DNA from 3 places in the Thermovirga lienii genome. Region 1 is predicted to be linked to each of the others. Evidence: riboswitches for the same ligand, from Rfam matches in the RefSeq annotation. Region 1 holds a riboswitch; each other region holds the start of a gene.
What was found. A riboswitch is a leader RNA that binds a small molecule or an ion and turns the genes downstream of it on or off. The one in region 1 is predicted to bind cobalamin.

Region 1 (6,047 bases):
CAATAAAGCTCTTTCTGCCAAGGAAATAGGAGGTATTGTGGGTATATCGAGAGCTACAGCAAGAAGATACCTAGAGTATCTATTAGAAAGCAAGCTAGTGTCTGCAGAGTATCCTTTCACTAAAATTGGAAGACCCAAAAAACTCTACAAATTAGTGCAAAAACAATAAACCCAAAACAGAGCATAAATGAGCAAAAAGTTTAATGTTTCAAGATTCTTATTTATCCTTTCCAGTAGTAATAAAACGGACACAACTGGAAAGGAGGATTTTTTCTATGAATAACGGGATCTTTTGTTTTCCCAAACCCAGGAACGAACCAACCAAAAATTATGCTCCTGGTAGCGTTGAAAGGAAACTGATGAGGAAGGAGTTATCCCGCCAAGAAAAGATCAAGGTCGAGATCCCCGTGATTATAGGGGGGAAGGAGGTACGGACAGGCAAGATAAGAGAAGTAACTATGCCATGTGACCACGGGCATGTCCTTGCCATCTACCATGAAGCAGGTCCAAAGGAAACAGAACTAGCTATCAAGGAGGCTCTACTAGCCAAAAAAGAGTGGGAATCCCTCCATTGGACAGAACGGTGTGCTGTGATGCTGAAGGTCGCTGAGCTAATCAGCAACAAATATCGCTATTTATTAAATGCAGCTACGATGCTGGGACAGGCAAAAAACGTACATCAAGCAGAGATAGATGCTGCCTGCGAAAGCATCGATTTCTTAAGATTCGGAGCTTATCAGGCATCATATATTTATCAGTGGCAGCCTTTACAACCTCACGAATATGATTGTGTAAACAAAATGGAATACAGGCCACTTGAAGGATTTGTTTTAACCATATCGCCTTTTAACTTTACTGCCATTGCGCTAAGCCTCAACTCATCAGTTATTACTATGGGGAACACAACAATATGGAAGCCTGCAAGAACTTCTTTGCTTTCCAGCTACTACTTGATGAAGATTTTTGAAGAAGCTGGACTGCCTCCGGGAGTAATAAACTTTCTGCCTGGGCCAGGATCTGAAATAAGCGAAGTTGCACTCCGCAACACCAATTTCGCGGGTTTACACTTTACGGGCTCCACAGATACCTTCAACACACTATGGAAAAAGCTTGGAGAAAATATATCAAAATATAAAAACTATCCGAGGATAGTAGGAGAAACAGGCGGCAAAGATTTTATATTCGCCCATTATTCAGCAGATATTCACGCCCTCGCTACCGCTTTAGTACGAGGAGCTTTCGAATATCAGGGACAAAAATGCTCTGCAGCTTCAAGAGCTTATATCCCTAAATCCATCTGGAAGAAGTTGAGGGAAATCCTCGTCGATTGGACAAAAAATCTATCAGTTGGGGATGTTAGAGACTTCAAAAATTTTGTAAACGCCGTAATAGATGAAGCGTCTTATAAAAAAATTATGGGGTACATCGAAAAAGCAAAAACTTCGCCAAACGCAAAGATAATAGTCGGAGGCAACGGAGATAAAAGAACCGGATATTACGTAGAACCCACCATAATAGAAACAAACGACCCTAACTTCGTGACAATGAACGAAGAAATTTTTGGGCCGGTTCTGACCATCTTCGTGTATGAAGACGAGCGCTTTGAGGAAACATTAACGTTATGCGACTCCACTTCCTCATACGGCCTAACAGGCTCAATCTTCGCAAAAGACAGGAAGGCTGTAGAAAAAGCAGCAAAAATATTAAGGTATGCAGCAGGTAACTTTTACATTAACGACAAACCAACAGGAGCTGTAGTTTGCCAGCAGCCATTTGGAGGAGCTCGAGCCTCAGGCACCAACGATAAAGCCGGAACTTACTTGAATCTGATTAGATGGATTTCTCCAAGAACTATTAAAGAAAATCTAAATCCCCCCACCCATTGGAGTTATCCGTTTTTGGAAAAGTAGACAAATGGTAACTAGAGGCCTTAAAAAGGCCTCTAGTTACCATGACTATGTTATGCTGACAACGGATAGCGAAAATGTCCCCTTACAGGGTGACAATATCACTGTCCGGTAACACATATAAACAACACCTAATTGACAAAGCACATTTATTGCAGTAAACTCCCCGTCAGAATAAAGAAGCGTTTTATAAAAAATTACATATATTTGCGCATCATTGGTGCCTTATCTTGCTCTGCAAGGTAGGCTTAAAAGGGAAGACCGGTGAGAGTCCGGCGCGGTCCCGCCACTGTAACGGAGAGCGTGGTTGAGATATGCCACTGTCGCTTTAATGCGATGGGAAGGTTCAACCAAGCGATGACCCGGAGCCAGGAGACCTGCCAGTGATGTAGAAGCACGCAAAACCACGAGGATGGTTGGTGCGGCAATGGGTGTCTGCTTCGGACATCCGAATGGTTGGTTTTTACCAGTGCCCTCCTCTGTGGAGGGCACTTTTTTATTCAAAAAGGGGGCGTAAACATGGGCTCTTCAAGTTGCATAGTTACCATTTTTCTGGTTGTAGTCGCTGCCTTTGCAGGTAACCACCTCGGTAAGCTAAACGTTGGGAAATTTAGTCTTGGGGAATCTGGTGCGTTGGTAGCAGGCATGACCTTGTCTCTTTTTCTAAGAAACTATTCCCTCTTGATACCCTCGTGGCTTATAAAGATAAGCCTCATATTTTTCATAGCTACAGTGGGTCTTATTGCAGGCAAAAAGATACAAACAGTAATCAAAAGCCACGGCTTCAAGTTCGCTCTTTTGGGGTTATCGATAACGTTTATTGGCGCCTTAACCAGTTACATTGTTGTTCTTACACTACCAACTTTATCCAAAGGACATGCTGCAGGAACTTACGTAGGAGCTCTTACAAGCTCCCCTGGATTAGCCTCGGCCTTAGAATCCGCCACTGATTACGGGAAAATTATGGGGTCAAACTACTCCGCTGACGTAGGTATAGCATATGCTATAAGCTATCCTATAGGAGTGTTACTGGTTATTCTTTCTACGAAATTACTGCCTCAAGTCTTCAACATAGGAACACAAAATAAAGAATTGACATCTTCTCATGCCCTTAACGCAACTGCAGATATAACTGGAAACAAGCCTGTAAATATGCAAAAAGCAATTTCATTCGTTTTGAGTTTTGCTATATGCTGCATTTTAGGCTACCTATTAGGCAATATTGCTCTCCCCTTATACAAAATAGGATATTTCAAATTGGGCACTACAGGTGGAGTTTTGCTATCCTCCTTGGCATTAGGATATCAAAGGAAAGTCTTCTTTTTGGATTTCAGGATTAACGAGAAAGTGCTTAATAAGGTTAGATCCTTATCCTTACTAATATTCCTAAGCTCCATAGGCCTTAAATATGGAAGCCTATTTTTCAAAACGTTGAGCTTCAATCTAATTGGCATACTTTTTGCCTCCCTTGTAGCAGGAAGCATATCTATCCTTTTTGGTTTTTGGGTCGGGCATAGAATTTTCAAACTCGATTGGCCGTTATTGTTGGGAGCTCTCTGTGGAGGCATGACATCTACACCTGGTTTGGGAGCAGCAATAGAAGCAGTCAATAGTGATGAGCCTGTTTTAGGCTATGGGGCCACGTATCCTTTCGCTCTTTTCGGCATGGTGCTTTTTACCAAGATGATCTTTGTTTTGCCTGCTATATAAATAATCTGAGAGAAAGAGGTGAGCTAAATTGGAGCTTCATGAAAGAATAAGAAGTAAGGTTTTGAGAGAAAAAGTGGTATCGAAAGAGGAAGCGGCGAAATTCATCAAAGATGGAATGACCGTAGCATGTAGCGGTTTTACTCCAGCAGGCTATCCCAAGGTCGTACCTGAAATGATCGCCCAAAGAGCCCAGAAGGGTGAAAATATAAGACTAAACATCATTACGGGCGCCTCAACAGGAGATGAATTAGACGGAGTTCTCGCAAGAAGTGGCGTCATTAAGAAACGATACCCTTACCAAACAAACACCGACTGCAGAAACGGCATAAACTCGGGACAGATAGATTTTTGCGATATTCATTTGAGTCATTTGCCTCAATTTATAAAACTAGGATATCTAGGTAATATTGACATAGCCTTAGTAGAAGCTGTTGCCATCACAGAGGACGGCGGGATAGTTCCATCCACCTCTGTGGGAGCGACGAACACCTTCGTTCAAAAAGCAGACAAAGTAATAGTGGAAATAAATTTTGCCCAACCGCTGGATTTGGAAGGCCTTCACGATATATATGACCCTGGGGACCCTCCCTTAAGATCGCCAATACCTCTGTGCAGAGTTTCCGATAGAATAGGAATACCATATATCCCTTGTCCGAAAGAAAAAATTGTCGCAATTGTAATCTCAAACCGAAAGGATTCTACAAACCCCGTTGCGGAGATAGATAGAGATTCCAGGCTTATCGCAGGCCACATAATTGATTTTCTTGAATTTGAAATCAAAAAAGGAAGATTCCCCAAAAATTTACTCCCTCTACAATCCGGCGTAGGCAGTGTGGCCAATGCAGTACTAACCAACTTCAAAGAATCCCGTTTTGAAAATTTAGAGATATACTCAGAAGTCCTGCAAGACGCCGTGCTGGAGTTGATCGATACAGGAAAGGTATCCTTTGCATCTGGGACAGCCTTTACAATCTCTCCCTCAAAATTGGACCACTTTTATAAAAACTTAAAATTCTACAAGAACTACACCATCCTCAGACCCCAGGAGATAAGCAATAACCCTGAAGTAATTCGTCGCCTCGGAGTAATAGCAATGAACACAGCAATAGAAATAGATATATATGGCAACGTCAACTCTACTCATATAGGTGGATGCGCAATGATGAATGGAATCGGAGGGTCTGGTGACTTCACCAGAAACGCTGCATTGTCCATCTTTACAACTAAGTCTGTGGCCAAAGACGGGAATATATCCTCCATAGTACCCATGGTATCCCATCATGATCACACCGAACATGATGTACACGTCGTCGTAACGGAACAAGGTTTAGCCGATCTGAGAGGCTTGAGCCCAAAAGAAAGGGTCAAACAAATAATCGGCAAATGCGCCCATCCAGATTTCAGGAAGGAATTATGGGATTACTACAGGAAAGCTCTTTTTTATGCCAAATATAAACATACTCCCCACATGTTAAATAGAGTTTTCGATTTACACAACTATATGGTTAAATATGGTACCATGAAACCCAAAGTCTGCTAAACCATTAAAGAAACCACACCTCATACAGGTCGTCTCCTTTCCTAGGCCGAGAAGGGTAACTTCTCGGCCTAAATAAATACCTCCCGCCCTAAATTTCGATCATTCCGAAGCCAATATCTCTTCATAACACTCCCTAAATTTATCCAAAGTGCATTCCTCTATAACTACGGATTTCTCACCCTTTACAGGAAGGACAAGCCTTGATTTGCCGTTGGTAAATTTCTTATCCTTTTCTATGAACGGAGCTATTTGCTCCCAGGTCAAATGGGACTTCACTGGAAGGCCCAAACCCTTCAGCAGGCTTTTGAGCCTGTTCAAGGTCTCTTCGTCACAAAGTCCCAACCTGCACGATAGGGTCGTAGCCACTACCAAACCGACGGAGACTGCGTCCCCGTGACTCCACTGGTATCCCGAGGCGCTCTCTATGCCGTGGGCCACAGTATGGCCAAGGTTTAGGCGCATCCTCTCCCCTGTTTTTTCCTGCTCGTCCATTTTGACTATGCTCTGCTTTATCGCCACGCACCTTGCTATGACCTCCACGAGAAAATCCAAGTCTCGCCTGACGAGGGCTTCTCTGTTGTTCTCCAGCAGCTTGAAAAGCTCCCAGTCCTCACCTAGGCCGTACTTGACGATCTCCGCAAGTCCCTGTCTATAGTTGTCCCAAGACAGAGTCAAGAGGCACTTGACGTCCGCTACAACTGCCCTTGGCCTGTAAAAGGCTCCAACAAGGTTTTTACCAAAAGGAAGGTTTACCCCCACCTTTCCACCTATGGAGCTATCCACCTGAGCAAGAAGGGTGGTAGGGCACTGAACCAAATGCACACCGCGCATCCAGGTAGCAGCGGCAAAACCCGCCACATCGCCCACGGAACCACCCCCTAGAGCTATTA
Region 2 (6,047 bases), on a different contig from region 1:
TCCTGATGATACCTCAAGAAGACCTATGGCTTCTTTTGGCACTGGACCTGGGTATAATGCTTTTGGTGTGGCTGTTTTACAAGGAGCTAGTGGCCCTTTCCTTCGACGAAACGTTCTCAACGGTGCAGAACATCCCCGTGGGTAAGATTCACACCCTTTTGGTCACCATGACCGCTCTCACCGTGGTGATGATGATGCGAATGGTAGGACTCATAATGGTTATCGCCCTTCTCACCATGCCCGCTGCCATAAGCGGGCAGTTCGCCAAGAGCCTGAAAAAAATGATGGTCCTTGCCTCCATTTTAGGGGCCTTATTCATCCTCTCAGGCCTTTGGCTTTCCTACTGGCTCAACCTCACATCCGGTGCATGCATCATTCTGGTGGCCGGCGTTTCCTACTTGGCAAGCCTGGCCATCAAGAACTTAATCTAGAACCTATTGCGCCCTTGCAATTTTTAGGCTCCTCAGCCTATTTATCGCGAAAGCCGTCTCGAACTTCCTGGGTAAGGCGTAATCCCCCGGATGGCCATAGCGGTGAGGGGAGATGACGTCCATACCCTTTTCCTGTATGTCCCCAAACACTTTATCTATTATCTCCACTATGCTCCTTCGACCATCTATGTAGCCCTTTACGTATGCGTAATGCCAGATTTGGGCTATCATTCTAGTCTGACTCTCGTCTACGAGCAGAGAGAGTGCACCAAGGTCCATGTTGTCCCTACCAAAGGTTATACTTCTAAGACCATTTGCCTTGATCTTAAGCTTCTTGCCCAGGTGAGGATTTATGCTTCCGGGGACAGGCACCCTAGAAGAGGGTATGAATGGGACCTTTTGAGCCTCTTTGGCTCTGTTGGTCTTTATACTTTGGGCCACCGACATAGCTTCCTGGGTCACGTCCAACGGAACGTACTCATCCATCATTATCACCTTATCCGCAACATCCAGGTAATCTCCGCTTCCGCCTATAACGAGGATGGTCGAGACGCCCAATTGCTCGAAGAGCCCTCTTACGTGATCTATGAAGGGCGTTATGGGCTCCTTGTCCTTGGCAATCAGCCTCTGCATCCTTGCATCCCTTATCATGAAGTTGGTTGCAGAGGTGTCCTCGTCGATAAGCAAAAGCTTGACCCCCATTTCAAGGGCCTCCTGTATGTTCGCGGCCTGGGATGTGGAGCCCGAGGCGTCCTCCGTGGAGAAAAAGGAGGTGTCCTTCCCTCCAGGAAGGTTGTTTATGAACGGAGAAATGTCCACTCCCTTTACGCTTCGGCCATCCTCAGCCCGTATCTTGGCGGTCTCCTCCACAGTGGCTACATATTCCCTGCCGTCTCCAGGAATATGGGGATAAACGCCCATCTCTATAGCCTCAAGAAGGGTCGTTTTGCCATGGTATCCTCCGCCGGTTATGAGGGTCACTCCTTCAGGAATGCCCATGCCCGTTATCTCTCCCCTGTTAGGCAAGGTCATCGTTACCCTCAGGCTTGGAGGACTACTAAAGGCGACGGCATCCTCCCTCCTCATGGGACGCTGGGAAACTCCGCTTTCTCGGGGCAATATAGATCCATCGGCTATGAAGGAAACGAGCTTTTGTTCTTTAAGTTGTTCTTTTATGTAAAAGTGGTCCTCCACTACTTCCACGTGTCTTTTTAAATTTTCTTCGTTTATGTTTCTGTAAAGCAAAGCCTCCTCAACAATCCTCGGCAGTTCGTCAAAGAACATCTCCATGGCCTCTCTGCCCAGAACCCTTCTTCCTGCCGCGGGCAAACCGCACACAAACCGAATCTCCACGAAATCTTCATTAACCAAGCAGGACGTGCGCTTCAATACCTGTTGCCCTGGAACATCCACGGCAAAAAGCCCTGATTTTCCGCTGCCCCTTTTCCCCTCTGCATATTTTCTTATGGCCTTTGCAAAAGTTCTGGTCATAAAATCACAGCAAGCCATTTGTCTGTGAGGGTTTTCAAAGGCCCACCCGGGGATCTGGGCAACCTCTTGCTTTACTCTTACCCTTAGCCTGCTGGGAGCTGCGAAAGGGTCTCCCTGAACATGGTCTATGAAAAGATCGAAGAAGCCGAACTTGTAGGAACCCTCTATCTGCTTATAGGCCTTGTAGCCCCGACCATCTATGGACAGTAATATTTTTTTCAGTCGTTCGCTCTCCAACGAAAAAACCTCCCTAGCTTAATAAGAGATATAATTGTAACTAAATCATTATAATAATTGGCATTTGACCGTAGAAGGGTTTGTTTTGCCATGAAAAAATACTTAAGCTGCATTTTTGCGTTTCTTCTTGCCTTCGGAGGGTTCGTGCCTGAAGCCCAAGCTTCAGGCACATTGAAGCTCCTCTTTGGAGGGGACACGTACTTTGGTGAAAGCTACGGCGTCTTCGAAACCGGCGCGTCCCCCCAGGGCGAACCTGGAATATACAACAAAAGCTCCTCCACATAGGCCAATAAGGTCGCCTAGGCTATCTCAGTGGAGACTCCAGCATCCTCAAAGGTAGCCATTTCGTCTAAAATCCTCAGTGCCGCCTCTATCAAATTGAAAGCCAAAACGGCGCCTGTGCCCTCTCCCAACCTCATATCCAAATGCATCAAGGGCTTCAAGCCTATCAGGTCCAAGGCTATCTTGTGGCCTGGCTCCTGTGAAAGATGAGACCCTATCATGTAGTTTGTGGCCTTTGGCTCTATCTTCGAAGCTATCAAAGCGGCAGCCGAGGATATGAATCCGTCAACCACCACAGGAATCCTTCTGGAAGCCGCTCCAAGCATGCAGCCTGCCATGCCGGCTATCTCCAGTCCCCCCACCTTGGACACCACATCGATGGGGTCTTTCACATCTGGCTTGTTTATCTTTATCCCTCTCTCTATGGCATTCTTTTTGACAGGCACCCTATCTTCCCCTATGCCAGTTCCCCTGCCCACGACCTCGTCAAGGGGCCTTCCAGAATAAAGAGCTACGATAGCGCTACTAGGCGTAGTATTTCCTATGCCCATCTCTCCAATGGCAAAAATAGATGCTCCTTTTTCTATCAGCTCATAAGCCACATCAATGCCCACTTCTATGGCCCTTACTGCCTCCTCTCTGGTCATAGCAGGGCCACAGGCAAAGTTGTCCGTCCCGTACTTTACTTTCCTTACCTTCAAACCTGGAGCGTCCAAATCCACCGCCACTCCAACATCCACACAAACCACCTCTGCACCTGCGTGCCTGCTCAGAACATTTATGGCCGCTCCGCCATTCAGAAAGTTGATCACCATCTGGGGGGTTACCTCCTGAGGGAAAGCACTTACTCCTTCCGCCACTACCCCGTGATCGGCCGCCATTACTACCGAGACCTTCTTGCCAAGTTTTGGCCTTGGATTTCTTGTAATACCAGCCATTTGTACGGCCAATTGCTCAAGCATTCCAAGGCTCCCTCTTGGCTTGGTCAAATTATCCAATCTCCTTTGAGCTCTTTCCATGGATTCATAATCAAGGTCCTCAATACGGGTTATCGCTTCCTCGAGCATCGTCCATCCTCCTTCGTTATGGGTATCAATAAAAAAAGCCCCAAACCGCAACTGCGGTTTGAGACTTTACCATCATCCCAACCTACTAACTCCAGAAAGGCAGGTCTCCTGGCTTTGGATCATCCCTTGGCTGAACCTTCCCATCGCACTAAGGCAACAGTGGCATCTCTCAACCAAAGTCCCCGTCACAGTGGCGGGACCGCGCCGGATTCTCACCGGACTTCCCTATTCTCCCTTACGGGCACCTTCCTGGTTTGTCTTCGCTGTTTTTAGTAATTTTATGAAAAAACTTCCTGCTTATCAACTTATAATATAATCTTCTATATGTTAATACTATCCACCGGAAAGAAGGAAAAATTATGAGAGAGAAGAAACTCATTCTCGTGACCGGCGGCGCAAGAAGTGGTAAAAGCTCTTTTGCGGAAAGGCTGGCAAAGGAAGCACAAAAACCGGTCACATACATAGCCACTTGCCAACCTCTGGACGAGGAGATGGCTTTTCGAATCCAAGAACACAGAAAAAGACGGCCTAAAAATTGGAAGACCGTGGAAGAGCCCTTTAATCCCACGGATATAATAGCCAAAGAGGGAAAGTCCGATGGGGTAATCCTCCTGGATTGTTTGGCCCTGCTGGTCTCCAACCTCCTCCTGAGGGAAAAAGACCCTAACGATCCAAAATCCTTTTCTCGTGTTATCGAAGAAATCGAAAACCTGGCCATCACATGCAGATCAGTCAAAGGAGAGGTGATCGTAGTAACCAATGAGGTAGGAATGGGCGTAGTGCCTGAATACCCCCTCGGAAGAACCTATCGAGACCTTTTAGGAAAGGCCAATCAGATAATGGCCTTATACTCCGACTCTGTTTATCTTCTAGTATGCGGCATTCCCGTAGACGTTAAGCAGCTGAATAGGGTATTGGAGAAAGGAGTTTATGATCTTCAATGAAAAGCCTCTTTATTGCCCTCGGTTTCCTCACGAGGATTCCCTCTCCCTACAGTAACGCAACCTATACCGAAAAGGAAATGGCAAGCAGCTTGGCCTGTTTCCCCCTGGTTGGACTCATCGCGGGCTGCCTAGTAGCAGCAATCGACGCTTTGGCCACTAAGTTTTTGGGCACCATGGTGGCTTCTGGGGTGGATCTCGCGGCTTTTTTCCTCATAACTGGCGGTCTCCACTTGGACGGGTTAATGGATACAGCTGACGGCCTCCTCAGCGGTAAAGAAAGAGAAAGGGCACTGGAGATAATGAAGGACAGCCGAGTGGGAGCCCTGGGAGCAAGCATAGCATCACTAGTACTTATATTGAAGTTTGCCTTGCTTGCTTCTTTCCCTGAGGGAACGCGCTTGGCGGTCTTGGCTCTTTTTCCGGCCATTGGTAGGTGGGCAATGGTACCTGCAATAACCTTTTTCCCCTACGCTCGCAAGAAAGGACTGGGGAAAAGCTTTTGGAGTTTTTCCACCAAAAAGGAGTTCTTCGTTGCGACGGCCCTGATCTCCGCACTGGCCATAATCCTCTTAGGAGAGAGAGGTTTATGCTCCTTGGCTGTTGCTGGCGGAGGAACCTTTTTAGTAGCAAAAAGAATTAGCCAAACATTAGGAGGGCTAACTGGAGACACCTACGGAGCAATAAACGAGATTGCGGAGATCTTAGCACTGATGATAATGGCAACAAGACTCCAATAGAGGGAAAGATCATGATCAAGCTAATATTGATTAGGCACGGAGAGTCCAAAGGAAACAAAGAACTACGCTATACCGGCCATACGAACGTACCTTTGACGGAAGAGGGAAGGCACCAAGCACGACATCTTGCAATTAGGCTTCGCAAAGAAAACATAACGGCCATATACTCCAGCGATCTAAGAAGGGCTTTTGACACCGCCTCCTGCATAGCGGAAGGAGTCAATTTAAGCGTCGTGAAGGAACCTCTTCTGCGGGAGCTGCATTTTGGGGATTGGGAAGGCTTAACCTATAATGAGATAATCCAGGGATGGGGCGAACTATGGAACCATTGGTTCGCAAACCCTCTGGAAGTTGCCCCTCCTGGGGGAGAAACACTGCTCCAACTCCAAGAAAGAGTTTTGAAGGCCCTCTTTAAAATAACGGCCAAACATAAAGATGGCACCGTTGTTCTTGTCTCCCACGCAGGTCCTATCAAATGCATTTTATGCTACTTAAACAGCTTACCCTTGTCCGCCTTTTGGGATATCGCCGTTCCTCCTGGAAGTTTAATGGCTATACAGCTTTCTGAAAGGCAGGGAGTCCTTCTCTGCGAAAGAGCAGAGGGAAGGATAAAGATAGCTGGCAAAGCAAAAACCTACATGATAGGAGATATACTAATATAGTATACTAATAAAAACTGAGCTGACTGGAATAAATTCATTGATGCCTCCCAGCATATGTGGGGCATGGCATAGGGACTAAGGTTCGAGAAAAAATTCAAAAACATCAAAAATAAAGACCTAAGCCCTATGAAAGGGAGTGAAAAAATGGGTAAATTCGAGGAAATGAGGGCAAAGGCTGAGGAGTTGGACAGGCTTG
Region 3 (6,047 bases), on a different contig from region 1:
TGCCTATACAAAAACGGAAGCCCCAGTTTCCCGGGGCTTCCGTTCTCTCTAAAAATATATCTATTAAAGGAGTAAAGGTGCAGGAAGCAAAGGTTGCGGCGGCCTTGCGCTTCCAGATGGTTAGTATATTGATTTTTTTCAAATTGTCAACACTTAAGTGTAAAATTCTCTACAATGTCTCAATTTTCAAACAATTATCCTTTGTTCTGCACACTTGGGCGTCCTGGTCCTCTCTCCTCGTCGGCTATACCAGCCTTAAGCACCTAAAACTGGTATTCCAGCGTAAGATACGCTCTTCTTTCTGGCCCGTAGTAATAGGTTCCCCATGACTCGCTGGCCCAGTAATCCTCGTCGAAGATGTTGTAGGCCGAAAGCCTGATGGTGTAAGGCTTTCCCTTGTACTCCAAGGAGGCATCCACCGTCGTAACATTGGATTCGACACCTTGTCCTTCGTTTCTGTTGCCCAGGTAGTGAAGTACCACCTGGCCGGACAGGGGGCCGTTGGTGTATATGAAGGAAGCGTCCACGTCCCATTCGGGGGTACGGGCCCTCTTCCATTGATTGTTTTTCTTTTCCTCTGCCCTCATCCACGTAGCGCCAAGCTCCAGATCCCAAAGGGAGGATATCTTCCAACGCCTGGAGAGCTCCAATCCCCAAGCCCGGTACTTATCGACGTTATCGTATTCTTTTCTGTCGCTTGACCAAACAATCTTGTCTTCCATGTCCATATAAAACATGTTAGCGCCCCAGGGGCCATCCTCATCCTTCCCCTTGACGCCCAGCTCATAGCTGTAACCCTTCTCCGGCTTCAAGTCGGGATTGGGAAGGACCCATGCACCATCACCTGCTATCTCGTAAAAACTTGGCATGGCAAAGAACCTTCCCGCAGATAGGTACCAAAGATTACCGTTCATCGTCTGGTAAGACAGGGAGAGTTTAGGGTTCAGCTCATTGTAGTCTTTTGCGTTATCTTGGTCCCATATCTCGTAGCGCAATCCCGCATTGAGGATAAAGTCCCCAACAGGCCTTGAAATCTCAATAAAGGGAGCGTAGTTTTTCCTCTTTCCTTCTGTATACCCAGAAAGCTTTTCATCTCTAAAGGAGGCCCCCCAGGAGACCAAGGCATCTTTCCAAGAGGTGTTTTTGGAAAACTCAGCCCCCCATGCTTCGTCGTCGTAAAAACTTCTGCCCTCCGGATCTTTGTAGTCTTTTTCTTCCTCATGCCTGTAAAGTATTGCCCTGGCAGTTTCCCCTTCCCATTTAACATAAAACCTTGAATAATCATTCTTTTGTTGATTTTCATCCCCATTATAGGTCCAGCGGGAGGTATATTTGCCCCATACTCCTGAGAAGGTGAATGGGCCACTTTTCAACGTCAAACCCCCTGAGTCCTGGTCGTAATCAAGATTCTTGTTTATAACCGTACCATTCCAGGACAGGCGTGACTCTCCTTCCTCTGAATGGCCGTACCATATCCTGGCGGAAAAATCCCCCTCGCTGGTCCAACCGCTGAAGGAGCCCTCTCGCCAGTCGTTGGTTCCAGCGCCTCCCGTGATCTTTACCCCTTCGCCCAAAGGTTTTTTGGTTATTATGTTTATCACACCCGCTGCAGCCATGGAGCCGTATAAAGCGGAACCAGCCCCCTTGACCACCTCGATACGCTCTATGTCCTCCAAGGGAATGGAGCGCAGGTCGTATGCCGCAGCCCCTGCCCCATGACTGGCCTTATAGTAGGGCACTCCATCAACCAAAATCAAAACCTCAGTCACAAGGCCCCTGAGCTTTATGTTGTCCTCTTGAGTACTGCCGTTGCGGGAAGATATATAAATTCCCGGGACCGTGGAGCTTAAAAGCTCTCCCAGCTCGGTGGCTCCGCTTCGCTCTATGTCCTCCGAGGTAACCACGTACGTGGCAGCAGGAACCTCCTCCAAGGACTGATAAACCCTGGAGCCGGTAACTACCTCGGGCTCAAGGGTCAAAGCTTCCTGAGCGAAGGAAGCTCCCGCCCAAAGCCCTACCACCATGACCGCAATGGCCAAAAAACCTGAAAAAAGCCTTCCCAACTTCATATAAAACCACCTCTCCTACGAAGTTTGGGGCCACAAAAAAAGGCCCATAAGGGCCAAAAAATCCGTCTCCTCCCTGGCCCTCGCGGGAAGAAACTTCCAGCTGAAGGGATCGGTATCCGGACTTGGGGTCTTCCTCCAGGTGCGCCTTCCCAGCAAACTTGCCAGTGGCTCTATGCACCCTTCGTCACCCTCACCGTAGCGGGGCTGTGCCGGATTCTCACCGGCTTCCCGATTTCCCTTCCGCTAATCTTTCGTTTTGCCCACATAAAATATAGCCAAAACCCTCCAAAGTCAAGCCCTCAGCAAAGAACAAGGGGAGCTTCGATGCTCCCCTCAACATTGGTTCTATCTATTCATCCATGCCAATCCTTGGATCAATACCTGAAGATGGCCGCCACATCCTTGCCTCCTGGCACCTCCTCGGGACTTACCACGTACACCTTGCCCCTGCTCCTCAAGGTCTCCACCGCTGCAAGGTCCAAAAGATCCCTTGCCTCAGGATCCTCCCTGGAGGTAAGCTCCATTTCGTGTGTGGCTTTTTTCCATTTGCCCCACACCTGGACCCCCAAAGGCACAAAGAGTACCTCCACCCTGCCTGAAAAGGCCGCCGGCAGTACTTCCTCGAGCATGGAAGAGGCCTTGCCTGTCCCCAAAAGGGCCTCGAACTTCTCCTTTGCCTCCATTTCCTCTTTCTTGAAGATAGGTTCCACTATGGCCTTTGCCCTCTGGAAGAGTTCCTCAGCCGTCAAATTGTCCGGGCTTCCCTCCACGAACTCCTCGGTCACGTGGGGATAGGACGCAACCTCCTTGTACAGGGAGACCACGTAGGCAACTCCTGCTGGAACCAGAGGCGCCGTCTCGTCCTTTAGAAGCTCCCGTATTCCCTTGTCCACCATTCGCAAGAAGGTTTTGAGGTTTTCCTTGAAGTCCTCGTCTCCTGCACCGTGGCCATGAAAGAGTCCCTGCCGGCCCGGGGCTGAGCCGATCTGACCCTGTTTCTCCAGGGGCTCGTACTGAAGGGCCTCGGATATGCTCTGGGGAACGTTCTCCAAGTCGACGTTTCTGAAGTCCTCTTTGGTGCACTGGATCAATCTTATTTTCTTCTTGCTGAGGCACAGAACGTAAAAGTCATCCCCACCGCCTACAAGAGGCAAAAGGGGCTTTATGTGAAATCCCCGGGAAACCACCGCAAGCTTGGGGACCTCCAAGGGTATCCTGTAGATCCTCTCGTACCCCTCGGACAAAAACACTGCAAGGGCCTTGCTTTGGTTTTCCCAGAACATGGAGTTCGAAAGCAGTTTCTTAGCAGGTTCCAAAAGATCCTCCACTTCCTGCTCCTTGAGTCCCCGACCCAAAAGTTCGTCCTGCACTTCCCCAAGGACACTCTTGAAAGCTATCTGGCTCTTTCGGGGCTCTGCGGGAAGGGGCGTGGGCATGTAGATGGAAACGCTGGGGGCCTTCTGGTGTTCCGATAACGCTATCAGCTCGCTTCGGGTCAACAACCTCATGACTTTTCGCCTCCCTTTCCTTTGCTGTTCTGCTCTTTGAGGCAATTCCCCAATGAAAAGGGACGGGGAATCAGCCTCCTTTACTTTCTCTAATTATAACACTAATCTATCAAGACAATGGGGCATCCTCAAAGGAAAAACTTTCCCGTTCGAAAAGCTCCACACAGGCTTCCACTACCTTGTGGTCGTACAAAATTCCCTTTCCTGCTTTGATCTCCTCCAACGCCTCCTCAAGAGTCAAAGCCGACCTGAAGGGTCTGTGGGAGACCATGGCCTCCACTACGTCCGCAACGGCCAATATTCGGGCCTCAATGGGGATATCCTCGCCTGAAAGCCCTCTGGGGTAGCCAGAACCGTCCAATCTCTCGTGGTGGGCATAGACTACTTCCGCAAGAACTGGCCTGTGGGTAAGCTTGCGCAATAGCTCATACCCTTTCTGGGGATGGGTGCGGACAATCTCCATCTCCACGTCGCTCAACCTGCCGGGCTTGTTCAAGATCTCCGCCGGCACTGCCACCTTCCCTATGTCGTGCACCAACCCTGCAAGTTTGACAAGCCTGATGCGCTCTTCTGAAAGACCCAATTTCCTGGCTAAGGCCTCTGAAAGAAAGGACACCCTTCTTTGGTGATCATAAGTATAGGGGTCCTTCATCTCCACCGTCTGAGCTAAAATTCCAATGGTGTCTTCCCAAAGCTTCTCAACCCGTCCCAGCTCCTCCTTGGCAAGGTCCCTTGCCGTTTTGTATTTGCGGGCCATCTCCGCCAAGGCTTCCACGTCGGTGTAAGAATTGAGTATCGCCTCCATCTTTCCATCGGAAAAGAGCGGGACTTGATTGAACAGAACGTGGAAGATCTCTCCACTCTTTTTCCTCCTTACCGTGACGCGCTCTATGCTTTTACCCTCTAAAGCCGATTTCATGTGATGTTCTGCCTCATGCATGCGGTCCTCGGGCACCACCAGCTCCCTCAAAGTCCTACCCTCTGCTTCCTCCCCGGAATAACCAAAGACCTTGGCGAAGGAACTATTGACCCGCTGTATCCTCATAGTGGTGGGATCCTGAAGAGCTACTGCATCTGGAATGGAGTCGAAAAGCCCCTCAAAGAAGGCCTTCTCCCTCAGGATCTCCTTCTTGCTGGACAAAAGCTCCTTGCCCTGGCTTATGCTTTTCTTAAAGGCACCATAGCCGCCCATAAGGCTCAGCACCAAAGCCATCGCCAATATGATGATCCCAGCAACTATCCAATCAGGATAGGAACCAGCGCCCCCATTAAGTTCCAGCCATTTTCTAATGGAAGCCTGTAGCACCGAGTTGGGGTCGTTTTTCATCTGCTTCAAATTGAAATCTATGACCTGCTTGAGAACGTTCTGCCTACCCTTTGGAAAGGCAAAACGCCACTCTGAGGGGTGGAATATGACGTTGGTGGCCACCACCGGGTATTTATGCTCATTGAAATACCCAAATATTCTACTGACGACCCCACAGGCCGCTTGCCCCCTCAATATGGCTTCGAATACCTCTTCCCCTGAAGGTACCTCCATGAACCTGCACCTGATGCCAAAATCCCCTAGGAGTTTTTTAAAATATTCACCGTATATGTCGCTTTTTTCCACCGCAACCGTCAAATCTTCAACGTCCAATATGGAATCTACGTTCAGGCCCTTTCGCTTGTAAAGCACCCCCCAATCGGTGAACACCGCCTCCGTGCTGAAATCGTAAAGTCTTTCCCTCTCAGGAGAGAAAACAATGGCTGTCATAACATCTATTTCTCCTCTTTCGAGGCGCTTCAATCCCTCATTGAAGGTTCCTTTGACGTATTGCAAAGTGTAACCTTCCTTTTTGGCTATATGCTCCAGGACATCGGCGTACAGTCCTTTGACCTTGTCATCTTCAGTAAAGATAAGGGGGTAATACTCATATACTCCTACCCTTATCAATTCTTCGGCACTGGACCTGACAGGAAGGAAAAAACACGCAAACAAACACAAAAGACATATCCACAAACATCTTTTCTTCATGCCTCGGCTCCTTCCTCTTCCTCTAGACTTTTGTTTGCTCCTTCCTTCACCAAAGCCTGCATTGCTCTCTCTTGGTCTATTTTATCAAGCACTCGTTCCAAACCTTTGCGCCTTGAATTGACCAGGGAGTCGTACTCGTCCTGAAGGGATTTGATCCTCTTGCCCAATTTATCCATCCTATCAAGGAACTTTTCCCACTCGGCTTTGAACCTGCCGAAAAGGGCCAGAATCTCCTTGGATGCCTGCTGTAGGGCAAAGTTTTCCACGGCCTGTCTCACTACGGCCAAAACAGCAAAGAGTGTAGTGGGGGAGCAGAATATTACTTTCCTTGAAAGGGCCTCATCCAAAAGCGCAGGTTCATTTTCTTGGATGAATGAAAAAACCTGCTCATTAGGGATGAAAAGTAGCGCATAGTCCACGGTCCCTTGCTCTGGATCTATGTACTCCCTGGAA

Region 2: linked by a shared signal. The riboswitch ahead of cobT (nicotinate-nucleotide--dimethylbenzimidazole phosphoribosyltransferase) and the one ahead of V7Z69_RS08665 (aspartate-alanine antiporter-like transporter) in region 1 are both predicted to bind cobalamin.
Region 3: linked by a shared signal. The riboswitch ahead of V7Z69_RS02795 (TonB-dependent receptor plug domain-containing protein) and the one ahead of V7Z69_RS08665 (aspartate-alanine antiporter-like transporter) in region 1 are both predicted to bind cobalamin.

The regions. Positions count from the first base shown of each region.
Region 1 covers NZ_DAITZW010000040.1:6,424-12,470, reverse strand. Annotated here, with positions in the region: gene V7Z69_RS08675 (response regulator) at 1-169, shown strand, start outside; gene pruA (L-glutamate gamma-semialdehyde dehydrogenase) at 276-1,910, shown strand; cobalamin riboswitch at 2,109-2,306, shown strand; gene V7Z69_RS08665 (aspartate-alanine antiporter-like transporter) at 2,427-3,617, shown strand; gene V7Z69_RS08660 (acetyl-CoA hydrolase/transferase family protein) at 3,646-5,157, shown strand; gene aroB (3-dehydroquinate synthase) at 5,257-6,047, opposite strand, start outside.
Region 2 covers NZ_DAITZW010000007.1:16,111-22,157, reverse strand. Annotated here, with positions in the region: gene V7Z69_RS03895 (metal ABC transporter permease) at 1-431, shown strand, start outside; gene V7Z69_RS03890 (ABC-ATPase domain-containing protein) at 435-2,159, opposite strand; gene V7Z69_RS03885 (hypothetical protein) at 2,250-2,444, shown strand; gene cobT (nicotinate-nucleotide--dimethylbenzimidazole phosphoribosyltransferase) at 2,459-3,508, opposite strand; cobalamin riboswitch at 3,590-3,772, opposite strand; gene cobU (bifunctional adenosylcobinamide kinase/adenosylcobinamide-phosphate guanylyltransferase) at 3,868-4,452, shown strand; gene cobS (adenosylcobinamide-GDP ribazoletransferase) at 4,449-5,189, shown strand; gene cobC (alpha-ribazole phosphatase) at 5,201-5,851, shown strand; gene kynU (kynureninase) at 5,996-6,047, shown strand, end outside.
Region 3 covers NZ_DAITZW010000004.1:63,042-69,088, forward strand. Annotated here, with positions in the region: gene V7Z69_RS02795 (TonB-dependent receptor plug domain-containing protein) at 264-2,069, opposite strand; cobalamin riboswitch at 2,160-2,336, opposite strand; gene V7Z69_RS02800 (baeRF3 domain-containing protein) at 2,444-3,577, opposite strand; gene V7Z69_RS02805 (HD domain-containing phosphohydrolase) at 3,687-5,594, opposite strand; gene V7Z69_RS02810 (DNA recombination protein RmuC) at 5,591-6,047, opposite strand, start outside.